3 regions of the Chitinolyticbacter meiyuanensis genome follow, and region 3 is predicted to be linked to each of the others. Evidence: predicted binding sites of a transcription regulator. Region 3 holds the regulator's gene; each other region holds the start of a gene.

The links. Region 3 encodes FNR, which switches genes on or off when oxygen is low (the NO sensors DNR and NnrR bind a similar motif). Its sites were predicted from a motif close to TTGATNNNNATCAA; they were not measured.
Region 1: FLM21_RS02250 (phosphoketolase family protein) is a predicted target of FNR. The motif match lies at 2,668-2,681, and genes of this name have one in related genera.
Region 2: FLM21_RS20780 (FeoA family protein) is a predicted target of FNR. The motif match lies at 4,156-4,169, and genes of this name have one in related genera.

Annotation. Positions count from the first base shown of each region.
Region 1 covers NZ_CP041335.1:488,164-495,511, reverse strand. The annotation lists gene FLM21_RS02255 (multifunctional CCA addition/repair protein) at 1-126, shown strand, start outside; gene FLM21_RS02250 (phosphoketolase family protein) at 178-2,580, opposite strand; gene FLM21_RS02245 (sodium:proton antiporter) at 2,839-4,239, opposite strand; gene gloA (lactoylglutathione lyase) at 4,291-4,680, opposite strand; tRNA gene FLM21_RS02235 (tRNA-Lys) at 4,830-4,905, shown strand; tRNA gene FLM21_RS02230 (tRNA-Lys) at 4,975-5,050, shown strand; gene FLM21_RS02225 (M48 metallopeptidase family protein) at 5,100-5,597, shown strand; gene FLM21_RS02220 (Gfo/Idh/MocA family protein) at 5,604-6,575, opposite strand; gene metW (methionine biosynthesis protein MetW) at 6,699-7,292, opposite strand; gene metX (homoserine O-succinyltransferase MetX) at 7,289-7,348, opposite strand, start outside.
Region 2 covers NZ_CP041335.1:1,453,377-1,460,724, forward strand. The annotation lists gene FLM21_RS06960 (ZIP family metal transporter) at 1-666, opposite strand, end outside; gene pgeF (peptidoglycan editing factor PgeF) at 814-1,560, opposite strand; gene rluD (23S rRNA pseudouridine(1911/1915/1917) synthase RluD) at 1,547-2,599, opposite strand; gene FLM21_RS06975 (outer membrane protein assembly factor BamD) at 2,598-3,398, shown strand; tRNA gene FLM21_RS06980 (tRNA-Ala) at 3,471-3,546, shown strand; tRNA gene FLM21_RS06985 (tRNA-Glu) at 3,605-3,680, shown strand; tRNA gene FLM21_RS06990 (tRNA-Arg) at 3,734-3,810, shown strand; tRNA gene FLM21_RS06995 (tRNA-Glu) at 3,854-3,929, shown strand; tRNA gene FLM21_RS07000 (tRNA-Ala) at 3,970-4,045, shown strand; gene FLM21_RS20780 (FeoA family protein) at 4,189-4,458, shown strand; gene feoB (Fe(2+) transporter permease subunit FeoB) at 4,455-6,716, shown strand; gene FLM21_RS07015 (FeoC-like transcriptional regulator) at 6,719-6,946, shown strand; gene FLM21_RS07020 (low molecular weight protein-tyrosine-phosphatase) at 6,983-7,348, shown strand, end outside.
Region 3 covers NZ_CP041335.1:1,721,984-1,729,331, reverse strand. The annotation lists gene FLM21_RS08450 (chemotaxis protein CheC) at 1-604, opposite strand, end outside; gene FLM21_RS08445 (response regulator) at 616-984, opposite strand; gene FLM21_RS08440 (sulfite exporter TauE/SafE family protein) at 1,092-1,751, opposite strand; gene hemN (oxygen-independent coproporphyrinogen III oxidase) at 1,755-3,164, opposite strand; gene fnr (fumarate/nitrate reduction transcriptional regulator Fnr) at 3,288-4,031, shown strand; gene FLM21_RS08425 (hypothetical protein) at 4,036-4,623, shown strand; gene FLM21_RS08420 (phasin family protein) at 4,676-5,221, opposite strand; gene FLM21_RS08415 (YjfB family protein) at 5,372-5,554, opposite strand; gene dnaE (DNA polymerase III subunit alpha) at 5,702-7,348, shown strand, end outside.

The DNA of each region.
Region 1 (7,348 bases), 1.2 Mb from region 3:
CGGCTACTCAACGCAGCACGCGCTGTGGACGCCGGTGCCATCGCTGGGGAGTGCACGGACAAGGCACGTATCCCCGAACGGGTGGCCGAGGCGCGGCGCCAAGCCATCGCCCAGGCCATGGCATAAAAAAAGCCCGCCTTGCGGCGGGCCGAGTGACAAGGTGAAGCGGCGGTCAGATCAGTACGGCCACTTCCAGTTTTTCACTTCCGGCAGGTCGTCGCCGACTTCGGCGATGTACTGCTCGTGCTCAACCAGCTTGTCGACGAACTTCTGCCGCACATGGGCGCCGATCTTGGCAAGCTTGGGCACGCGGTCGATCACGTCGATGGCCAGGTTGAAGCGGTCGAGCTGGTTGACCACCACCATGTCGAACGGTGTCGAGGTGGAGCCTTCCTCGATGTAGCCACGCGCATGGATGTTGCTGTGGCCATTGCGACGATAGGTCATGCGGTGGATCAGCCACGGGTAGCCGTGGAACGCGAACATGATCGGCTTGTCGGCAGTGAAGATCGAATCGAACTCGCGATCAGACAGGCCGTGCGGGTGCTCTTCCTCCGGCTGCAGCGTCATCAGGTCGACCACGTTGACGAAGCGGATCTTCAAATCCGGGAAGTGCTGGCGCAACAGGTCGGTCGCGGCCAGTGCTTCCATGGTCGGGATTTCACCGGCGCAGGCCATCACCACATCCGGCTCGCCATCCTGGTCATTGGACGCCCAGTCCCAGATCCCCACCCCCTTGGTGCAGTGCTTGATCGCCTGATCCATGGTCAAGTACTGCAGCGCAGGCTGCTTGCCGGCCACCACCACGTTCACGTAGTGACGCGAGCGCAGGCAGTGATCGGTGACGGACAGCAGGGTATTGGCATCTGGCGGCAGATAGACGCGGATCACCTCGGCCTTCTTGTTCACCACGTGGTCGATGAAACCTGGATCCTGGTGCGAGAAGCCGTTGTGATCCTGACGCCACACGTGGCTGGTCAGCAGGTAGTTCAAGCTCGGCAACGGCTTGCGCCAGTTGATGTGCTTGGTGGTCTTCAGCCACTTGGCGTGCTGGTTGAACATCGAGTCGATCACGTGAATGAACGCCTCGTAGCAGCTGAAGAAGCCGTGGCGGCCGGTCAGGTTATAGGCCTCGAGCCAGCCCTGGCAGGTGTGCTCGGAGAGGATTTCCATCACGCGGCCATCTTGCGCCAGGTGATCGTTGGCCTTGTCTTCCTTGAAGTAATCGGCGAACCAGGTTTTGCCCGACACTTCGAACACGTTGTTCCAGCGGTTGGATGCAGTCTCGTCCGGGCCGAAGATGCGGAAGTTCTGCTCAGCCTTGTTGTTGTCCATCACGTCGCGCAGGAACTTGCCCATCTCGCGGGTGGCTTCGGCGTTCTCGGTCCCCGGCTTGGCGAACTTCACCTCGTACTTGCGGAAGTCCGGCATGCGCAGGTCCTTGCTGGCCTGGCCATGTACCACCGGGTTGCTGCCCATCCGATGGATGCCGGTCGGCGCGATGGCGGCCAGCTCGGCACGGAAGGCACCACCTTGGTCGAACAGCGTTTCCGGCTCGTAGCTCTTCATCCACTTTTCCAGGTTCTTGACGTTTTCCTTGTCCATATCGGAGAACGGTACCTGGTGGCTACGCCAGTAATCCTCGACCTTGAGGCCCTTGATTTCCTTCGGCCCGGTCCAGCCCTTGGGCGTGCGCATCACGATCATCGGCCATTGCGGGCGCTCAATCGGCTTGCCGGCAGCCTGCTGTTCCTTGGCCTTGGCCCGAATAGCGGTGAGTTCATCCATCACGGCGTCGAGCGTGCTGGCCATTTCCTGGTGGATGTCGTTGAACGATTCGGGCTTGTCGTTGAAGGTTTCCTTCTTCAGCTCGACAAAGTGCGGCTTGTAGCCATAGCCCTCGAACAGCTTGGTCACCTCATCCTTGGAGAGGCGCGCCAGCAAGGTCGGGTTGGCGATCTTGTAGCCGTTCAAGTGCAGGATGGGGATGACGAAGCCGTCGTTCACCGGGTGCAGGTATTTGTTCGAGTGCCAGCTGGTGGCGAGCGGGCCGGTTTCGGCTTCGCCATCGCCGACCACGGCGAGCACCACCTGGTCCGGATTATCGAAGGCCGCGCCAAAGGCGTGCGACAGCGAATAACCGAGTTCACCGCCTTCGTGCATCGAGCCCGGGGTTTCCGGTGCCACGTGCGACGGGATGCCACGCGGGAAGGAAAACTGCTTGAACAGGCGCTGCATGCCTGCTTCGGAACGATCGATGCTCGGATAGAACTCTTCGTAGCTGCCTTCCAGCCAGGTATTGGCGACCAGACCCGGACCGCCATGGCCAGGGCCGGCGATGTAGATCATGTTGAGGTCGCGTTCCTTGATCAGGCGGTTGGCGTGCACGTAGACGAAATTCAAACCCGGTGTGGTGCCCCAGTGGCCCAGCAGACGCGGCTTCACGTGTTCGCGCTTGAGGGGTTCCCTCAGCAGCGGATTGTTCAGCAGGTAGATCTGGCCGACGGACAGGTAGTTGGCCGCCATCCAGTACTTGTGCATCTTCTCCAGCAAGTCTTTGTTCAGCGCTTTTTTAGCCACGGTACACCTCGTTAGCGGTTTGTGATGGATTGGGCGGGTTCGCCGCCTCGTTAGGATTGCAGTCTATGCCGTTCAGGTTTCAGCGAACTGATGCAGGTCAAAGCCCGAGGAGTGGCACGGGCTGATGTGAGTAATCACTAAAGCTGATATTCAAGGACGAAGCAAGTTCCGGGCTAGTAGGAAGTATCCAGATGACAAGGAAAAGAAGCCCGGCGTGAGCCGGGCTTGCTATATCGCGCCAGCACAGCTTTGCTGCGCCTACACGTGGAAGAACACCAGCGTGACGATCACGAACAGCGGCAACAGGATCAATGCGGACCACGCCATGTAGCCGAAGAAGCTCGGCATCTTCACGCCGCGGTCTTCCGCCACCGCCTTGACCATGAAGTTGGGCGCATTGCCGATGTAGCTCATCGCGCCCATGAACACCGCGCCTGCCGAGATCGCGAGCAAGGTACTCGCCATATCGGTCATCAGATGCGCTGCATCGCCATGCGCCAGATTGAAGAACACGAGATAAGTCGGCGCGTTGTCGAGGAAGGCCGACAGCGCCCCGGTCATCCAGAAGAACATGAAATCGCGCGGCGCCCCCGAGGCATCGAATACCGTGCGCACCAGCGGCGCCAGCTGCCCCGCCTCGCCCGCGCGCAGGATGGCAATGGCGGGCGCCATCACGATGAAGATGGCAGCGAACAGCTTGCCCACCTCCTGCATCGGGAACCAGTTGAAATCGTTGCCGGCGCGCACCTGCTTGGGCGTGAACTTGAGTGAGGCCAGCGCCAGCACGATCAGCACCACATCGCGCACCAGATCCTGCAGCGATAGCGACGCCCCTGCGAATTCGAACTCGATGCCTGGCTTCCACACGCCGGACATCACCACCGCCGCCACCACGCCGACGATCAGCGCGAAGTTGAACGTGCCAAACAGCTTGATGCCCTCGGTATCCGGCGTCTTATCCACCGGAAGCACGCCTTCCTTGGTGAAGTAGTGACGATCGATGACATAGAACAGTGCCAGCAGGATGGCGACACACAACAGCACCGGCAGCAGCATGTGCTCCAAGGTCCAGAAGAAGCTCACGCCCTTGAGAAAGCCGAGGAACAGCGGCGGATCGCCGATCGGAGTCAAGCCGCCGCCGATGTTGGCCACCAGGAAGATGAAGAACACCACCACGTGCACGTTGTGCTGGCGATTGTCGTTGGCCTTGAGCAGCGGCCGGATCAGCAGCATTGCTGCGCCGGTGGTCCCCATGATGGAAGCCAGCAGCGAACCCAGCGCCAGGATGCCGGTATTGAGCGCCGGCGAACCGTGCAGGTTGCCCCATACCAGGATGCCGCCAGAAATGGTGTAGAGCGCGAACAGCAGGATGATGAAGGGGATGAACTCGTCGACGAGGGCGTGCGCCACCACCCCGCCGGCCACGCCCGGCCCGAACGCCAGCGCGCACGGGATAAGGAACGCCGCAGACCAGAAGGCTGCCACCTTGCCAAAATGGGCATGCCAGAAATGCGGCGCCAGCAGCGGAAACAGCGCGATCGACAGGAGAATGCCGGCAAAGGGCAGCGCCCACTGCAGGGAGAGCTGGCTGCCGTCAAGCTGCGCGGCCTGCCCCAGCATGGGAACGAGGCCGAGCAACAGCGGGGTCAGTTTGTTCATGCGAAGGCCCATCGCAAGAGTGGTGGGATGGCCGCCATCGGCGGCCGGCGATCATTGGGTGCCGCGCTGGATGAACTCGATCTTGTAGCCGTCCGGATCCTCGACGAAGGCGATCACCGTGGTGCCATGCTTCATCGGCCCGGCCTCGCGCGTCACCTTGCCGCCCTTGGCGCGCACCGCGTCACAGGTCGCATACGCATCCTGCACCTCCAGCGCGATATGACCATAGCCGGTGCCGAGCTCGTAGCGGTCGGAATCCCAGTTATGGGTGAGCTCGAGCACCGCCGTTTCCGATTCCTCGCCATAGCCGACGAAGGCCAGCGTGAAGCGCCCATCCGGGTAGTCCTTGCGCCGCAACAGCTTCATGCCGAGCACCTCGGTATAGAAGGCGAGCGAGCGCTCCAGGTTGCCTACCCGCAGCATGGTGTGAAGGATGCGCATCTGTGTTTTCCTTGGCCAACAAAGCCCCGAGTGTAACCCGCAGCCGGCAGCACCCGGCATCGGGGACAGCCCGCCTCCCAGCCCGGCCAACTATTTTACAGCGGAGTGTTGACACCTATCCGGGGCCGGGCTACTATTCGGCCCTCTTCGGGTTGTTAGCTCAGTTGGTAGAGCAGCGGACTCTTAATCCGTAGGTCCACAGTTCGAGCCTGTGACAACCCACCAATACGAGAAACCGGCCACAAGCCGGTTTTTCATTAGTAGTACCAAGTGCCGAGATTCCGGTCTTTGCACGGGTCGTTAGCTCAGTTGGTAGAGCAGCGGACTTTTAATCCGTTGGTCGCAGGTTCGAGTCCCGCACGACCCACCAGACACGAAGCCCAGCCGCAAGGCTGGGCTTTTTGCCATCCAGCGCCGCCATGCCCGCCCACCGTTATCTCGCCGCCTACCCATCCCACCTCGTCGAACGCGTGACCGCGTTGCTCGACGAAGGCCGGCTCGGCACGTGGCTACAGCAACGCTATCCGGATGCCAACCCGGTGCAATCGGATGCTGCGCTGTACGACTACGTGCAGGCGCGCAAGCAGCGCTTTCTGCGCAACGCGCCACCGCCTTCCAAGGTGCTGTACGACAACCAGCTCGACTTGGTCAGCGGCACACTCGGCAGCAACACCTTCGCCAGCCGGGTGCAAGGCGGCAAGCTCAAGCGTAAGAACGAGATCCGCATCGCCGCGCTGTTCCGCGCGCTGCCACCGCAATTTCTCGCGATGATCGTGGCGCACGAACTGGCACACCTGAAGGAGAAGGACCACAACAAGGCCTTCTACCAGCTGTGCTGCCATATGGAGCCGGATTACCACCAGCTGGAATTCGACCTGCGGGTGTGGCTCACTTGGCAGGAGCACGCGACGGGCTGACCGCCATCAGCGCTCGAACGGGTAGACGAGGCCCAGCCCTGCACGGGCCGTGTCGAGCAGGGCTATCATCGCGCGGCTTTGCGCGTGGCTGAGCAGGGGGCTCTCCGTGGCATCCGCACGCAGCAGCTCGCAGAAGTGCGCTGATTCGTAATTGAGGCCGCTGCCGACGGCGGGCGCATCGATCTCGACCCGGCGGCCATCGGTGTAGGCAATGGTTGCACGCAGCGGGCTCCACCACTTCTCGTGGATCAGCACATGGCCAACCTCGCCCGCCAGCATCGCATCGCCCGCGCCGGACACATCCATGCCGCAATAGATCTGCGACACGCCACGCTCGTGCTGCGCGTTCACCGCCGCGAACAGATCCACGCCGCTGCCCGAGAGCCGCCCCAGTGTCTGCGCTTCGCGCATCGCACCGAGGTAGCGCGTGGCGAGGAAAGCACCATAGATGCCGATGTCGAGCAGGCTGCCGCCAGCCATCGTCGGGTCGAACAGTGCATGCCCTGCCGGCACGGTGGGATTGGCGAAGCCGGCGCGCACGTAGCGGATGGCTCCGATGGGATCGCGCCCCAGATGTTCGTCGAGCTTCTGGAACAGCGGATAGAACGGCGGCTTCATCGCCTCCATGAAAAGCCGCCCGGTTTTCTGCGCCACCGCCAGCACCGTTTCCAGTTCGGCCAGCGACACGGCTGCGGGCTTCTCGCACAGCACGGCGTGACCGGCCTGCATCGCGGCGATGCTGTAGGTCGCGTGGCTGGTGTGTGGGGTGCCAATGTAGACGGCATCGATCTCGCTGGCGAGCAGCGCCTCGACGCTATCGCAGGCAACGGCACCGAAGTCGCCGGCAAAGGCCCGCGCCTTGTCGGGACCACGACTCCACACCGCCGCAAGCCGGGCGCCGGGCACGCAGGCCAGGCCCTGCGCAAAGCGCCGGGCGATGCCGCCGGTGCCGATGATGCCAAAGCGGATGGTGCGCATGCTGCCTCTCCCGGTTGGAATGCGCGATTGTCATCGCCACCGGCGCATCGCCGCCATCAGGCAAGTACCGGATGGGGCCGTTGGAAACGACAAGGCCGCCCGCAGGCGGCCGGTCCGGCACAGTCAGGCCCGCTCGAAGCGCTCCAGCGCCAGGCTGCCGAGCAGGTTGGGCAGAAACTCGATCTTCTCGCCCTGGTGCAGCACCACGCGGCCGGTCGACCACATGCCAAGCTTCTTCAGCAGGCGCTCGAAGTCGTAGACCGTGCACAGGTGGATGTTGGGCGTGTTGTACCACTCGTAGGGAATGGTCTCGGATACCGGCATGCGCCCCAGCAGCAGCTGCCAGCGGTTTTCCCAATAGCCGAAGTTGGGGAAGGTGACGATGCCGGTGCGGCCGACGCGCAGCATCTCGGTGAGAATGCCCTCGATGTTGTGCATCGCTTGCAGTGTGAGCGACAGCACGACGAAATCGAACGCCTTGTCCTCGAAGGTGGACAGCCCCGCTTCCAGATCGCTCTGGATCACGCTCACACCACGCTCGACGCAGGCTGTGACGCCAGCGACGTCGATCTCGACGCCATAGCCACGGCTATCCTTGTTGGCAGCGAGCCAGGCCAGCAGCGCGCCGTCGCCACAGCCAAGGTCGAGCACCGAAGCGCCCGGCGTGATCCAGTCGGCGATATGGCGCAGGTCGGGACGAAGGGCATGGGCGTTCATGCGTTCACCTCGTGCGCAATGTTGTTGAGGTAACCCCGCATGATGGCGTGATACGG
Region 2 (7,348 bases), 270 kb from region 3:
GGCCTTGCTGTAGCCCGAATGCAGCAGCACGATGAAGTCGCCGACTTCCTGCGGGATCTCGTGGGCGATGATGGCCAGTGCCGTGGCGATGCCGACGGAGGTATCGGCCATGAAGGCGGCGGCGATCACCGCGCCATCGAGGAAGTTGTGGAAGGTGTCGCCGATCATGATCATGGCGCCCGCCCGGCCGTGGTCGTGCTCGTCGTGGTGGTGCCCGTGGCCATGCCCGTGGTGGTGCTGGTCGTGTGTCTGGCCATCATGGGCTTCGCATTGCTGGTGGTGGCAATGCCGCCAGATCACCAGCTTTTCCAGCACGAAGAACAGCAGGATGCCGGCGAGCAGCGTGGCCGATACGCCGGCGATATTGACTGCGCCATCCTCTAGGCCGTGCTCGTGTTCTTCCTCACCGTGCGCGTCGTGGTCGTGATGATCGACATGCGTTTGCTGCGCGATGGCGGCGGCGCCGTGCATCTCGCCGTGCTCGTGTCCGCCGAAGGCGTGCGGCAGGATTTCGAGGAATACCGCAGCGAGCAGCGCACCGACGGCGAAGCTGACGAGCTTGGGCACCCAGTGCGGCTTGGCGAGATAGGCGATGACGCAGGCAGCGCCTACGCTCAGCAGGCTGCCCAGCAGGCTTGCGGTGATGATCCAGCTCAGGGTGCTCATGGCGTGCGACGGATTGGCGGGTAACGAAGTCCGTCAGTATACCCACAAATGCAACTTTGTGGCGTAATGCAAGTGCTGCCGAGGCGTGAGCCGAACCCGTGCGATGGCTGCGCCTAAGCCGTCACTTGGACAAGGACTGGCTGACGATTAGGTTTGCAGCCAGATCAGCGAAGCCATTCTGCCGGTCTGCCCGTCCCGGCGGTAGGAGAAGAAGCGAGCGTCATCGGTCACGGTGCAATGCTGCCCGCCGTAGACAGCCTCGATGCCAAGACGGGCGAGCCGTTGGCGGGCGAGCAGGTAGATGTCGGCCCACCATTTTCCAGCTTGCTTGCCAGGGCGAAAGGCTGCTGCGGCTGTAGCGTCGTGAGCAACGAAGGTCGCCCGGACTTCGTCACCGACCTCGAACGCATCGGCTCCGATGGCCGGGCCCAGCCAAGCCATCAGTTCGCCGGTCGGGCATTGCATGGCGGCGACTGTCGCTTCGATCACGCCATCGGCCAGGCCACGCCAACCTGCGTGTGCGGCACCGACCACGCTGCCGGCGCGATCGCACAGCAGCAACGGCAGGCAATCGGCCGTCATGATGGCGCAGACGACGCCCGGCGCCCGTGCGGCAGATGCATCGGCTTCGGCGCCGATTATGTCGACGCCGGCCTCGGCCACGCGGGTGCCGTGCACCTGCGTAAGCCACAGTGGCTCTCCCGGCAGCAGCGCCGCGACGCGACGCCGGTTCTCGGCAACGTGCGCCGGGTCATCGCCGACATGATCGCCGAGGTTCAGCGCATCGAACGGCGCGCTGCTGATGCCACCGGCGCGCGTGGTGACGAGGGCACGCACCCGTGGTGGCGCCGGCCAGTCGGGCACGAGTACTGGCAAGGCTTCAATCGCGGACATACACCACCTCGATGCCATCGTCGTCCTCATCGTCCCAATCGTCGTCCCAGTCCTCTTCGGCGAGCCCCTGCTCGGCGCGCAGTGCTGCGATCAGCAGCTCGAAATCCTCGGGTAGCGGCGCGCGCCAGGTCATGGTCTTGCCGCTGACCGGGTGTACCAGTGCCAGCTTCTTGGCGTGCAACGCCTGGCGGGAAAAGCCTTCCAGCGCCAACATGATTTCGGGAGCGAACAGCTTGGGACGGCCGCCGTAGACCGGATCGGCGGCGAGCGGATGGCCGAGATGCGCCATATGTACGCGGATCTGGTGAGTGCGTCCGGTTTCCAGCCGACACTCGACCAGCGTGTGCGCCGAAAAGCGTTCCAGCACCCGATAGTGCGTGACGGCAGGCTTGCCGGTGCCGGTGACCGCCATCTTGATCCGCTCGCGCGGGTGGCGGCCGATCGGCGCATCGACCGTACCATCGGCACGGACCAGCCCCTGCGCGACCGCGAGGTAGTGGCGCTTCACGGTGCGGGCTTGCAACTGCTGCACCAGATGGTTCTGTGCGGATAAGGTCCGGGCGACCACCATCAGGCCACTGGTGTCCTTGTCCAGTCGGTGCACGATGCCGGCGCGCGGCACTGCCTTCAGTTCGGGATAGCGATGGAGTAGACCGTTGAGCACGGTGCCGGACCAGTTGCCGCTGCCGGGATGGACGACCAGCCCGGCTGGCTTGTTCAGCACCAGGATGGCGTCGTCCTCGTAAACGATGTCGAGCGGCACATCCTCGGCCTGAAACGCCACCGTTTCCGGATCCGGTTCGGCGTCCACCAGCAGCTTCTCGCCGCCCCACAGCTTGGTCTTGGGACTGGCGGTCTCACCATCGATGGTGACGCGGCCATCCTTGATCCAGCTGGCAAGCCGGCTGCGGGAGAACTCCGGCAGCAACTTGGCGAGTGCCGCATCGAGCCGTTCACCGGCAATATCATCCGGCGCGGTCAGGACACGCGTATCGGCGAACTCGTTATAATCGTCGGATTCGATTTCGGAATGCATCATGAACAAGATTCTACCGCGTTTCCTTGCTGCTTCGATTGCTGCCGCCCTGATCGTCGGCTGCTCCTCCACCCCCACCGAGCAGGACGAGACGCGCGGCTGGTCGGCCGAAAAGCTCTATGCCCAAGCCAAGGCCGAGCAGGCCGACAAGAACTTCGAGGCATCGAACAAGCTGCTGGAAAAGCTGGAGGCACGCTATCCCTACGGCCGCTATGCGCAGCAGGCAATGCTGGAGTCGGCGTACAACCACTACAAGGATCAGGAGCCGCTGCTGGCGCTGTCGTCGATCGATCGCTTCATCAAGCAGTACCCGGCGCATCCGTCGATGGACTATGCGCTCTACCTGCGTGGTTTGGTCCATTTCAACGAATCGCAGGGTTTCCTGTCGTGGTTGGCCAAGCAGGACATGTCCGAGCGCGATCCGCAGGCGGCGCGTGATTCATTCGAAAGCTTCAAGCAACTGGTTACCCGTTTCCCCGAGAGCCGCTATGCAGGCGATGCCGAGGCGCGGATGGGTTACCTGATCGGCGCGCTGGCCAACTACGAGCTGCATGTCGCCAAGTATTACTACAAGCGCGGCGCCTACCTTGCTGCCGCCAATCGTGGCAAGTATGTGATCGAGACCTATACCAACACTAAACAGGTTGAGCCCGCACTCGGCATGATGGTGCTGGCCTACGACAAGCTGGGCCTCAATGACTTGCGCGACGACACCAAGCGGGTGCTGGCCCAGAACTATCCGAACAGCACAGTGCTGTCGGCCGATTTCCTCGATGATCGTGCCTGGTGGGCACCCTGGTAAGCCGCGCTGCGAAAAAATTGCTGCAATGGCTTGACGAAGGGGGCGGTGGCGTCTAATATGCGCATCTCTTTCGGGGCTATAGCTCAGCTGGGAGAGCGCTTGCATGGCATGCAAGAGGTCAGCGGTTCGATCCCGCTTAGCTCCACCAAAATCCCAGAGTCGGTCGCTTCGGCGACCGATTTGATTCTGAAAGTGAAGTTTTAGACGTCCCCATCGTCTAGAGGCCTAGGACACCGCCCTTTCACGGCGATAACCGGGGTTCGAATCCCCGTGGGGACGCCAAGTTAATCTTGGCTCGGGCTTGGCAATATCGGCCTACCAGTAAAGTTTGCTGCGCACCCGTAGCTCAGTTGGATAGAGTATCTGGCTACGAACCAGAGGGTCGGGCGTTCGAATCGCTCCGGGTGCGCCACCTACATGTCGCGTTGTTGTCCGTATGAAGCAGCGTCGCCTCAGTCCCCATCGTCTAGAGGCCTAGGACACCGCCCTTTCACGGCGATAACCGGGGTTCGAATCCCCGTGGGGACGCCAATACGTTGGTCCGACCATGTCGTATCGACGCCAGCATTGTGGGGCTATAGCTCAGCTGGGAGAGCGCTTGCATGGCATGCAAGAGGTCAGCGGTTCGATCCCGCTTAGCTCCACCACCCTTACATCGGTTTCGCTACCGGTGTCACTACGAAGCCGGCCTTGTGCCGGCTTTGTCGTTTTCAGCTTTCGCTCCCGCAGCATTTGTACATCGTCGACAGCGCCCGGCTTGATGCGTGTCAACACGCGCCGACCCGCCAAGATGAAAAATGAGAACCACTATCAATACGGAGTGGCGATCATGCAACTGTCGGCGATGCAGTCGGGCGAGCGCGGTACCGTGCTGGCCTACGGGGCAGGGCAAAAGGCCTATCGCCAGCGCCTGCTGGCGATGGGGCTGATGCCGGGCACCGTATTCACCGTGGTGCGGGTGGCGCCACTCGGTGATCCGTACGAGCTGACCCTGCGCGGCTACACGCTGAGCCTGCGCAAGCACGAGGCAGCGATGTTGCTGGTGGAGCCGGTGCGATGAGCACCCCGCGCACGGTCGCGCTGATCGGCAACCCCAATAGCGGCAAGACTACCCTGTTCAACGTGCTGACCGGCAGCAACCAGCAGGTCGGCAACTGGCCGGGGGTGACGGTCGAGCGCAAGAGCGGCGTGCTGCGGCATGGCATGGCGCGCATCGAGCTGGTCGACCTGCCCGGTGTCTACACGCTGAACACAGCCGGTGATGGTGCGGCGGACGAGCGCGTGGCACGCGACTACCTGCGTAGCGGCGCGGCCGATCTGGTAGTTGATATCGTCGATGCCGCCAACCTCGAACGTAATCTCTACCTCACCACCCAATTGCTGGCGCAGGGCGTGAAGGTGCTGGTGGTGCTCAACATGGTCGATGTGGCCCAGGCAGCCGGGGTCGAGATCGATACCGAGGTACTGGCGGTGCGCCTCGGTTGCCCGGTGCTCGCCGTTTCCGCGGCGCGGCGGCGTGGCATACGCGAGCTGAAGGCGGCCATTGCCGCCGGGCAGGGCGCTGCGCCGGGCGTGGCGCTCGATCTGCCGGCTTCGGTGGAGCATGCCGTCACGATGCTGGCCGCCGAAATGGACGCGGGCAGGGTTGCGACAACTCAGACTGCGCTACGCCTGCTCGAGGGCGATGCCGAGGCCGAGCGGCAGCATGCAAGGCTGTTGCCGCAAGTCGCCTTGGCCCAGGCACAGATCACCGCAGCGGAAGGGCTGGAGCCCGACATCCTGATTGCCGATGCCCGCTATCGTTTTGCCGGGGATGCATGCCGCGCCGCGCGCAGGGTCTCTGGCCTGGCATCCCACTCGCTGACCGAGTGCATCGATCGCATCGTGCTCAACCGGTGGCTGGGTTTACCGGTATTCATCGGCGTGATGTATTTGATGTTCCTGTTCACCATCGACGTCGGCAGTGCCTTTATCGACGTGTTCGACCAGGGTTTTGCCGCGCTGCTGGTCGATGGCCCGGCTCACTGGCTGGCGCAGGCTGGCATACCCGAATGGTTGATCGTGCTGCAGCGCGGTGCTGGCAGTGGGGTACAGACGGTGGCGACCTTCGTGCCGGTGATCGCGAGCCTGTACTTGATCCTGTCCGCGCTGGAGGACAGCGGCTACATGGCGCGGGCCGCCTTCGTGATGGACCGCGCGATGCGTGCGTTGGGCCTGCCCGGCAAGGCCTTTGTCCCCTTGTTGTTGGGCTTTGGCTGCAACGTGCCCGCCATCATGGCGACACGCACGCTGGAAAACCGGCGCGACCGCATCCTGACCGCGATGATGGCACCGTTCATGTCCTGCGGCGCGCGCTTGCCGGTCTACACGTTGTTTGCGGCCGCCTTCTTCCCCGCCAGCGGCCAGAACGTGGTGTTCGCGCTGTATCTCGTCGGCATGGCCTGCGCGGTGGCGACGGCCTGGCTGCTGCGCCACAGCCTGCTGCCGGGCGACGGGGCGCCGCTGGTGATGGAGCTGCCGCGCTATCACCTGCCCAGTCCGACGGTGATCGCCCGCCGTGCGATGCAGCGGTTGCGCGATTTCGTGATCGGCGCCGGGCGCATCATCGTGCCCATGGTGGTGGTGCTGTCGCTGCTGAACAGCATGGGCACCGATGGCTCGCTGGGCCACGAAGACAGCGAGCAGTCGGCCCTGGCCTCGGTTGGCAAGGTGCTGGCCCCGGCCTTCGCACCGCTCGGCATCGCCGAGCACAACTGGCAGGCCGCGGTCGGCCTGTTCACCGGGGTGCTGGCCAAAGAGGCCGTGGTGGGCACGCTCAACGCGCTCTATACGCCCGCTGCCCCGGCGGAGGAAGGGTTCGACCTGGGCGAGCGGCTGCAGGCGGCCTGGCAGACGGTGCCCGACAACCTGGCCGCACTCGGCGGCAAGCTGGGCGATCCGCTCGGGCTCGATGTCGGTGATCTCTCCGACAGTGCCAGCGCTGCGGCAGGGCTGGAGGCCTCGGTCTCGACATTCTCGGTGATGCGGGCAAGCTTCGATGGCGGGGCTGGCGCATTTGCCTACCTGCTGCTCATCCTGCTCTACACGCCGTGCCTCGCCACCCTGGGGGCGATCCGCGGCGAACTCGGCACGCGCTGGGCGCTGTTCGCCGCGGGCTGGACCTTCGCTGTCGGCTATGGCGTTGCCAGTGCCTATTACCAACTGGCCCGCGCCGGCTGGTGGTCCTGGCAGGGCGGGCTGGCATTGGGCGCTTGCGCGTTGGGCATCGCTGTCTTGCTTGCCGTACCGCGCTGCTGGCCGCGCATCACGGAGGTGTGATCATGGGACTGCTCGAACTGAAACAGTATCTGCAGGGACGTGGCACCGTCGATACCGGTCAAGTGGCGCTGCATTTCGGCGTTGAGACCTCGGCTGTGCAGCAACTGGCAGAGGACTGGGCTGCGCGGGGGCGCCTACAACTGATGCAGCCGGCCGCACGCTGTGGCGCCAAGCGCTGCAGTGGTTGCTGCACCTCGCCGCCGGCCACGCTGCTGCGCTGGCTGGAGTAGGTACAATCGTGGTTTTTGCGATGGGTGGAGGCCACGATGGCGCGTTACGCAGTACTGATGGTATGCACGGGAAACATCTGCCGTAGCCCAACGGCCGACGGTGTGCTGCGCCAGCTGGTACGCGATGCCGGGCTCGCGGGCGAGATCGAGGTCGATTCGGTGGGCACGCACGACTACCACGTCGGCGAGGCGCCGGACCGCCGCGCGCAGTCGCACGCCAAGCGCCGTGGTTATGACTTGTCCACCTTGCGCGCACGCGAAGTCAGCGCCGCTGACTATCGCCATTTCGACCTGATCCTGGCGATGGACGAGGGACATCTCTCCATTCTGCAGCGGCGTTGCCCAGCCGAGCTCCGCCACAAGATCCATTTGTTCCTGGAGTTTGCCAGCGCGCATGCCGAG
Region 3 (7,348 bases):
AGGCGTCGAGCGCGGATTTGAGCGTGAGGATGGACTCCTCGGGCATCAGGGTCAGCAGGTGGCAGGTGAAATCGCGCACCTCGAGCGTGAAGTGCACTTCCACCAGGAGCGCGTAGTTCCAGGTCAGCTGCTGCGGATTGATCAGCCGCCCGACCTCGACGTTCTCCGCCATGATGGTCGGCGCCGAAAAACTGAGCTTGGCCTGCAGCAATTCGGCAATGCCATTGAGGCAGGCGCCGACCAGCACATTGCTCACGTCAAGCAGCAGCTCGCGGTCCGCCGCGCCATCGAGCGCGTCTTCATAGCCCATCAGGTCGGCCAGATCGCGGCAGCCGTCCTGGTCGTAGATGACCATGGCTTCGCCGCGCAGCGTGCCATTGAAGGCTTGGCGCGCCGCAGTCACCGACTGCGGTGTGCCGACGAGCTGGACGATGCCGGTGGAAATTGCAGCCGATTCGGTGATGTTGATGCGCGGCACCGACAGCTGCACGAAGGATTCAAGGATCTGCGCCAGCTGGGAGCCGGCCTGCCCCATGGCGATGTTGGTGACTTCCTGCAGCGCGTCGCGCTGGTCCGGGGTGAGCAACAGATGATCGATCATCATAGTCCCCGCTGTCAGAGCGAAATGCCGTATTCGCGCAAGATCGCTTCGATCTGCGCGGCATCGACCGGCTTCTTGACGAAGGCCACGGCCCCCAGCTGGCGAACGCGTTCGCGCGCCATGGGCTGGATATCGGCCGAAACCACGACGACAAAGCTGTTGAGCCCTTCGCGCTGCAGCGTTTCCAGCACGGTATAGCCGTCCATCTCGGGCATGGTCAGGTCCAGGAACATGACCTCAGCCTTGCCGGCGCGATACGCGGCCAAGGCTTCGATGCCGTTGCCGGCCTGCGTGATTTCAACATCCCATGACGGTGGCAAGGCCTTGATCAGCATCTTGCGCGCCATGACCGAATCGTCGACCACCAAAATTGGCGTAGGCATCCGACGCCACTCCCCAAAGCTACTGTTTCTTGTTAGTAAGCAAATTTAGCGGAGCAGTTTAGAGCATGGCATCCGCTTTGTGGATAGGGCTTCCGATGGAAGTAGGTCTAGTGCAGCCCGGCAACCAGTCGCCAGACGCCGACCACGATCAACAACAAACCCAATATAGACCGAAGCCAGCGATAGCCAAGCCAAGCCCGTAAGCGCCCAGCCGCCGCGCCGATCAGCATCAGGTTGGGCAGCGTGCCCAACCCAAAGGCCAACATCAGCAAAATCCCATTTTCTGTCGAACCACTTGCCAGCGCAGAAAGGCTGGCCGTATAGACCAAGCCACAGGGCAGCCACCCCCACAGCGCGCCCGCCACCAGGGCCTGCCAGAACCATCGGATCGGCAACAAACGGCGCAGCAGTGGTTGCACCCGCGCCCAGACTGGCACGCCTAGCCTTTCCAGGCGGGTGAACCATGCCGCCCAGCCAGCGATATAGCAGCCCATCACGATCAGCAACAGGTTGGCCAGCCACCAGAGCACGGTCTTCACCAGCGTCAGCGCAAGCAGGCCCGGAATACTGCCGACAGCGCCGGCAATCGCCCCGATCAGCCCGTAGCCCAGCAGGCGCCCGACATTGAAGCCCAGCAGATACGGCCAGCGCGGCCCGGGTGGCAGCTGCAAAGTGAATGCGGTGACCACCCCACCACACATGCCAAGGCAGTGGCCGCCACCGACCAGTCCGGCAATGAACAGCGAAAACAGGGCGGGGTCGAGCATGGATCAGATCAGGCGGGAATAGGCGACGATGGGTTGCTGGCGGATGAGGAAACGGTCGAAGACCATGGCGATGGTCCGCACCAGCAGGCGGCCACGTGGCGTCACATCGATGCCATCCGGCCGCAGCACGACAAGGCCATCGATCTCGAGCAGCTGCAGGCGTCGCAATTCTTCCGCAAAGTACACCGAAAAATCAATCATGTAGGCCGGTTCGAACGACTCGAACGACAACTGGAACTGGCACATCAGCGCCTGGATCACCGCCCGGCGCAACAGGTCGTCGCGCGACATGGCATAGCCACGCACCGTCGGCAACTGGCCGGCATCGAGTGCGGCGTAGTAGTCGTCAAGCTTGCGGGCGTTCTGCGCGTAGTGGCCGCCCACCATGCCGATGGCCGATACGCCAAAGGCCAGCAAGTCGCAATCGGCGTGGGTGGAATAGCCCTGGAAATTGCGATGCAGATGGCCGCGCCGCTGCGCGAGGGCGAGATCATCGTCTGGCAGCGCGAAGTGGTCCATGCCGATGTAGACGTAGCCTGCGGCCTGCAGTGCCGCGATGCTGTCGGCCAGGATATCGAGCTTGGTAGTAGCATCCGGCAGCGCCTGGGCATCGATGCGACGCTGGGGCGGGAAGCGCTCCGGCAGGTGCGCGTAGTTGTAGAGCGCGATGCGGTGCGGGCGCAACGCGACCACGCGTTCCAGCGTGCGCGCCATGGTTTCGCGGGTTTGCAGCGGCAGGCCATAGATCAGGTCGAGGCTGATCGAGCGAAAGCCGTTGGCACGCGCGGCGGCGATCACCGCTGCGGTTTCCGCCTCGCCCTGCACCCGGTTCACTGCGCGTTGTACAGCCGGGTCGAAATCCTGCACGCCGATGCTGACACGATTGAACCCCATCTCCGCAAGCGCAGCCATGGTCTGCACGCCCACCTTGCGCGGATCGATCTCGATGGCATATTCGCCTGCTGGATCGAGCTCGAAATGCCGACGCACAGCCGCCATCAGCCGGGCCAGCTGCGCATCGCTGAAGAAGGTCGGCGTACCGCCTCCCAAGTGCAACTGCTGCGCTCGGGGCCGCTGCTCGATCAAGTCGGCAGTCAAGGCCAGCTCGTGCTCCAGGTAGCCGAGGTAGGGCTCGGCCTGATCGCGGCGGCGCGTGATCACCTTGTTACAGGCGCAGTAGTAACAAATCGTGTCGCAGAATGGCAGGTGGAAATATAATGAAAGCGGTTTTGTCGCCGATCCCGGCTGGCGCGCAATGACGGCCTGCTGCCAGGCAGCGGCCTGCAGCGGTCCGAAACGATCCGCAGTGGGGTAGGAGGTATAGCGCGGCCCGTGGCCGTCATAGCGGACAATCAGGTCGCGATCGAATTCGGCTTGTTGCAGCCCGGCATATGCGTGCGTCACCGCGGTCATCCGTTCTGTTTGCAGGGTCGACCAGCTTAACGTGCGGTGTCGGGGCACCTCGTTGATCGGGATCAAGGCACAATCAGCCGCCCTACGGCATACCGCCGGATGGCCATCAACCCAGGGATTCCCATGCTTTCCACCATCCCGGTGCAAGACATCAGCATCAAGCATTTACGCCAGGCCTGCTCTACCTGCAGCCTGCGCGAACTCTGCCTGCCCATCGGCCTATCCGCCGACGAGATGAAGCAGGTGGATGAGCTCGTCACCCAGGGGCGGCCCATCAAGCGTGGCGAAGCGCTTTATCGCAGCGGCGAGCCGTTCCGGGCGCTCTACGCGGTCAAGCTCGGCTTCTTCAAGACCAGTGTGGTCTCCGAGGATGGCCGTGAACAGGTTACCGGCTTTCACATGACCGGCGACCTGATCGGGCTCGACGCCGTCAGCACCGATCACCACACCTGCGATGCCGTGGCACTGGAAGACAGCCAGGTCTGCGAGCTACCGTTCACCGAAATGGAAGAACTCGCGCGCAAGATGCCGGCGCTGCAACACCATCTGTACAAGGTGATGAGCCGCGAAATCGTGCGCGACCACGGGGTGATGCTGCTGCTCGGCAACATGAAGGCCGAGGAGCGCATCGCCGCCTTCCTGCTCAACCTGTCGCAACGGTTTGCGCTGCGTGGCTATTCATCATCCAGCTTCCACCTGCGGATGACGCGCGAGGAAATCGGCAGCTACCTCGGCCTCAAGCTGGAAACAGTGAGCCGCACGCTCTCCAAATTCCAGGATCAAGGCTTCATCAAGGTCCAGAACCGACTGATCGAGATCGTGCAGATCGATTCGCTGCGGCAGCTGGTCAACAGCTGCCAGGGCTAAGGCCATGGGCCCCGTCTGCCTGACTGCGCCGACGGGGCTACGCGAGCGCTTGCTTGCCCGCCTGAGCCGCGCCGGCTGCCCGGCAGACTGGTCAGGCGAAACACCACCCTCCCCCTGGGCCGCGGAAGCGCTGCATCTGAATGTAGGGGGCATTGCCTGCTCCAAGCCACCGCCCTTCAGCGTCGACATCGCCATCATGCTCGACCACCCTGCAGCCGAGCGCCTGGGCTGGATGCTGGCCGTAGGTGGCCACGCCAGTGCGCTGCAGCGCGCCATTCCCTGGCTAGATGCCCTTTCACCCACTCCGGCTGGCTGGCTGCATGTCGGCAGCGATGGTGCTGGGGCTTTCATCGGCACAGCCAACGCATTGTGGGCCGAGCAACAGCAGCAGGTCGTTGCCTGGCTGGCTGAACGAGGGCCCCACGGCACTGCGCATTTTGATCCGGCAAGCTGGCAAGCATTGGCGAGCCATACCCAGCATCAGTTGCAACTGCTGGCCGCAGCGTATCTGGCCAAGCAGCCCGCCGAGCACGAACTGGCAACCCGCCTCGCACTCGCCATCAGCACGCTCTACCCGCAAAACCAGACGTAAAAAAGGGCAGCCGGTAAGGCTGCCCTCAACAGAACAACGGGGATAGGGTCGATCAGGCCACGGCCTTGCTCGGCTGGGCCACCGCCTTGGCGGCTTGCTCGGCGCCGGCCACGGCAGCTTGGGTGAGTTCACCGGCAATCTTCTGCGTGCTGCGCGCTACGGCATCGTAGGTGCTGGCAGCCGTTTCGAAGGCATTGCGAAACACAGCGACTGCTGCACCGGAACCGGCCGGCGCCACTTCGGCAGCCTTGTCGAGTGAGCTCAGCAGCGTCTTGTTGAAACCGAGCACCTGCTCTTCGACCAGACGATTGAGTTCATGCTGGGTAGCGCTGGCCACGTCGAACACCGAGCGGGCCGCATCGAGGGCCTTGTCGACCGACGGTTGCGCCAGCTGCTTTTGCAGCGATACCAGACCTTGCACGTCCTTCACTTCGGATAGCGCCTTGGCGGCTTCAGCTTGATTGGCAAGAACTTCACGGGCCAAGCCCAGCTGCAGGCTGACGAGGCGTTCCACCCCGTTCAGTGCGATCTGCGACAAACGCAGCGATTTTTCCAGACCAGCTTGGTTGGCTTCGTTGTACTGATGGGTGTTGAACATCGTCAGACTCCAAGGATTGTGCATTGCATCAATTCGGATTCTTGACGGCCTCGCCTCGGGCGTCAAGCATCCCATTGTGCGCCGCAGCATTTTGGCGACAGGCGGTAAAAAAGGCGGCCATGGCCGCCTTGCTCCGCAACTGGCGAATCATCACGCTTTCACGTCGATGTTCTGCCCCAGGTTCGCAGGGTTGTTGTATGCCGCCGGCTGCGGCAGCGCTTCCAGCAACGACAGGGCGTTCTGTTGCTGGATGTCCAGCGCTTTGCGCAGCACCGTATTGGTCACGACATACTCGGACGGCTGCGAGCTGCTCGCGGCATTGACTAGGGACATGGACTCCATAACAGCACCTCCTGATACACACCCCTACCATACCCCTATGTTGGCAAGTACCACAAGGGTAGCGGGATGATCGGCGAGGCATGCAGTGATCGCGCTCACGTCCGGCGCGGGTCGGGCCAGCTGCGGTAAAATGCGCCGATGAACGCGCCCGCCTTTATCCATCTCCGCCTGCATTCCGAATTTTCCGTCGTCGACGGCATCGTCCGCATTGATGACGCCGTCAAGCGTGCCGCCGAGCTCGGCCAGCCCGCGCTCGGTGTGTCGGACCTGATGAACCTCTTTGGCATGGTCAAGCAGTACAAGGCCTGTCGCGCCGCCGGCATCAAGCCCATCATCGGCATCGATGCCCGCATCGAGAACGAGGAAGATCGCGACAAGCCCTTCCGCGTGCTGCTGATGGCCAAGAACCGGGCTGGCTATGGCCGCCTCTGCGAGTTGCTCACCGACGCCTACCTGCACAACCAGTACCGCGGCTATGGCGAACTGAAGAAGGAATGGCTGGCCGCCAAGTCCAACGCAGACCTGATCTGCCTCTCCGGCGCGCACCTGGGCGAAATCGGCCAGGCACTGGTCAATGGCAACTACGAGGCCGCCACCTCGGCTGCGCAGTGGTGGGCCGCGCAATTCCCCGACAGCTTCTATCTGGAGCTGCAACGCAGTGGTAAAGCCGAATGCGAGACCAGCGTACAGGGCCATCTCGACCTCGCTTCGGAACTGAACCTGCCCGCTGTTGCCACCCACGCAATCCAGTTCATGGATCGTGACGATTTCAAGGCGCACGAAGCGCGCGTCTGCATCGCCGAAGGTTTTGTCGTCTCCGACAAACGCCGGCCGCGCAACTTCACCGAAGAGCAGTACTACAAAACCCCGGCCGAAATGGCCGAACTGTTCGCCGACCTACCAGAGGCGCTGCAAAACTCGGTGGAGATCGCCCGCCGCTGCAACGTGAACATCCTGCTGGGCAAGAACTACCTGCCGCTGTTCCCCACGCCGGATGGCATGACGCTGGACGACTTCCTGGTGCACCAGGCCAAGGAAGGCCTGGAAACCCGGCTGACCCAGCTCTATCCAGACCAGGCCCAGCGCGATGCCGAGCGCCCGCGCTACCTGGAGCGGCTCAAATTCGAGACCGACACCATCATTCAGATGGGCTTTCCCGGCTACTTCCTGATCGTGGCGGACTTCATCATTTGGGGGAAGCAGAATGGTTGCCCGGTGGGTCCCGGCCGGGGTTCGGGCGCAGGCTCGCTGGTAGCCTATGCGCTCGGTATCACCGATATCGACCCCACCGCCTACGCGCTGCTGTTCGAGCGCTTCCTCAATCCGGAGCGGGTATCGATGCCCGACTTCGATATCGATTTCTGCCAGGACAACCGCTGGCGCGTGATCGAATACGTGCGCGACAAGTACGGCGCCGAGGCAGTCAGCCAGATCGCCACCTTCGGCACCATGGCCGCCAAGGCGGTGGTGCGCGACGTCGGCCGGGTGCTCGACCTCTCCTACACCTTCTGCGACGGCCTCTCCAAGATGATTCCGGCGGCGCCAGGCAAGCAGTACAGCCTGGATGACGCGGTGGACATGGTGCCCGAGCTCGCTGAGCGGGTGCAGAACGAAGATGAGGTGAAGGAGCTCTGGGAGCTCGCCAAGAAGCTGGAAGGCCTGACCCGCAACATCGGCATGCACGCCGGCGGCGTGCTGATTGCGCCGGGCAAGATCACCGACTTCTGCCCGGTCTACCAAGCCAGCGGTGCAGAGGCGTCGCCGGTCTCCATGCTGGACAAGGAC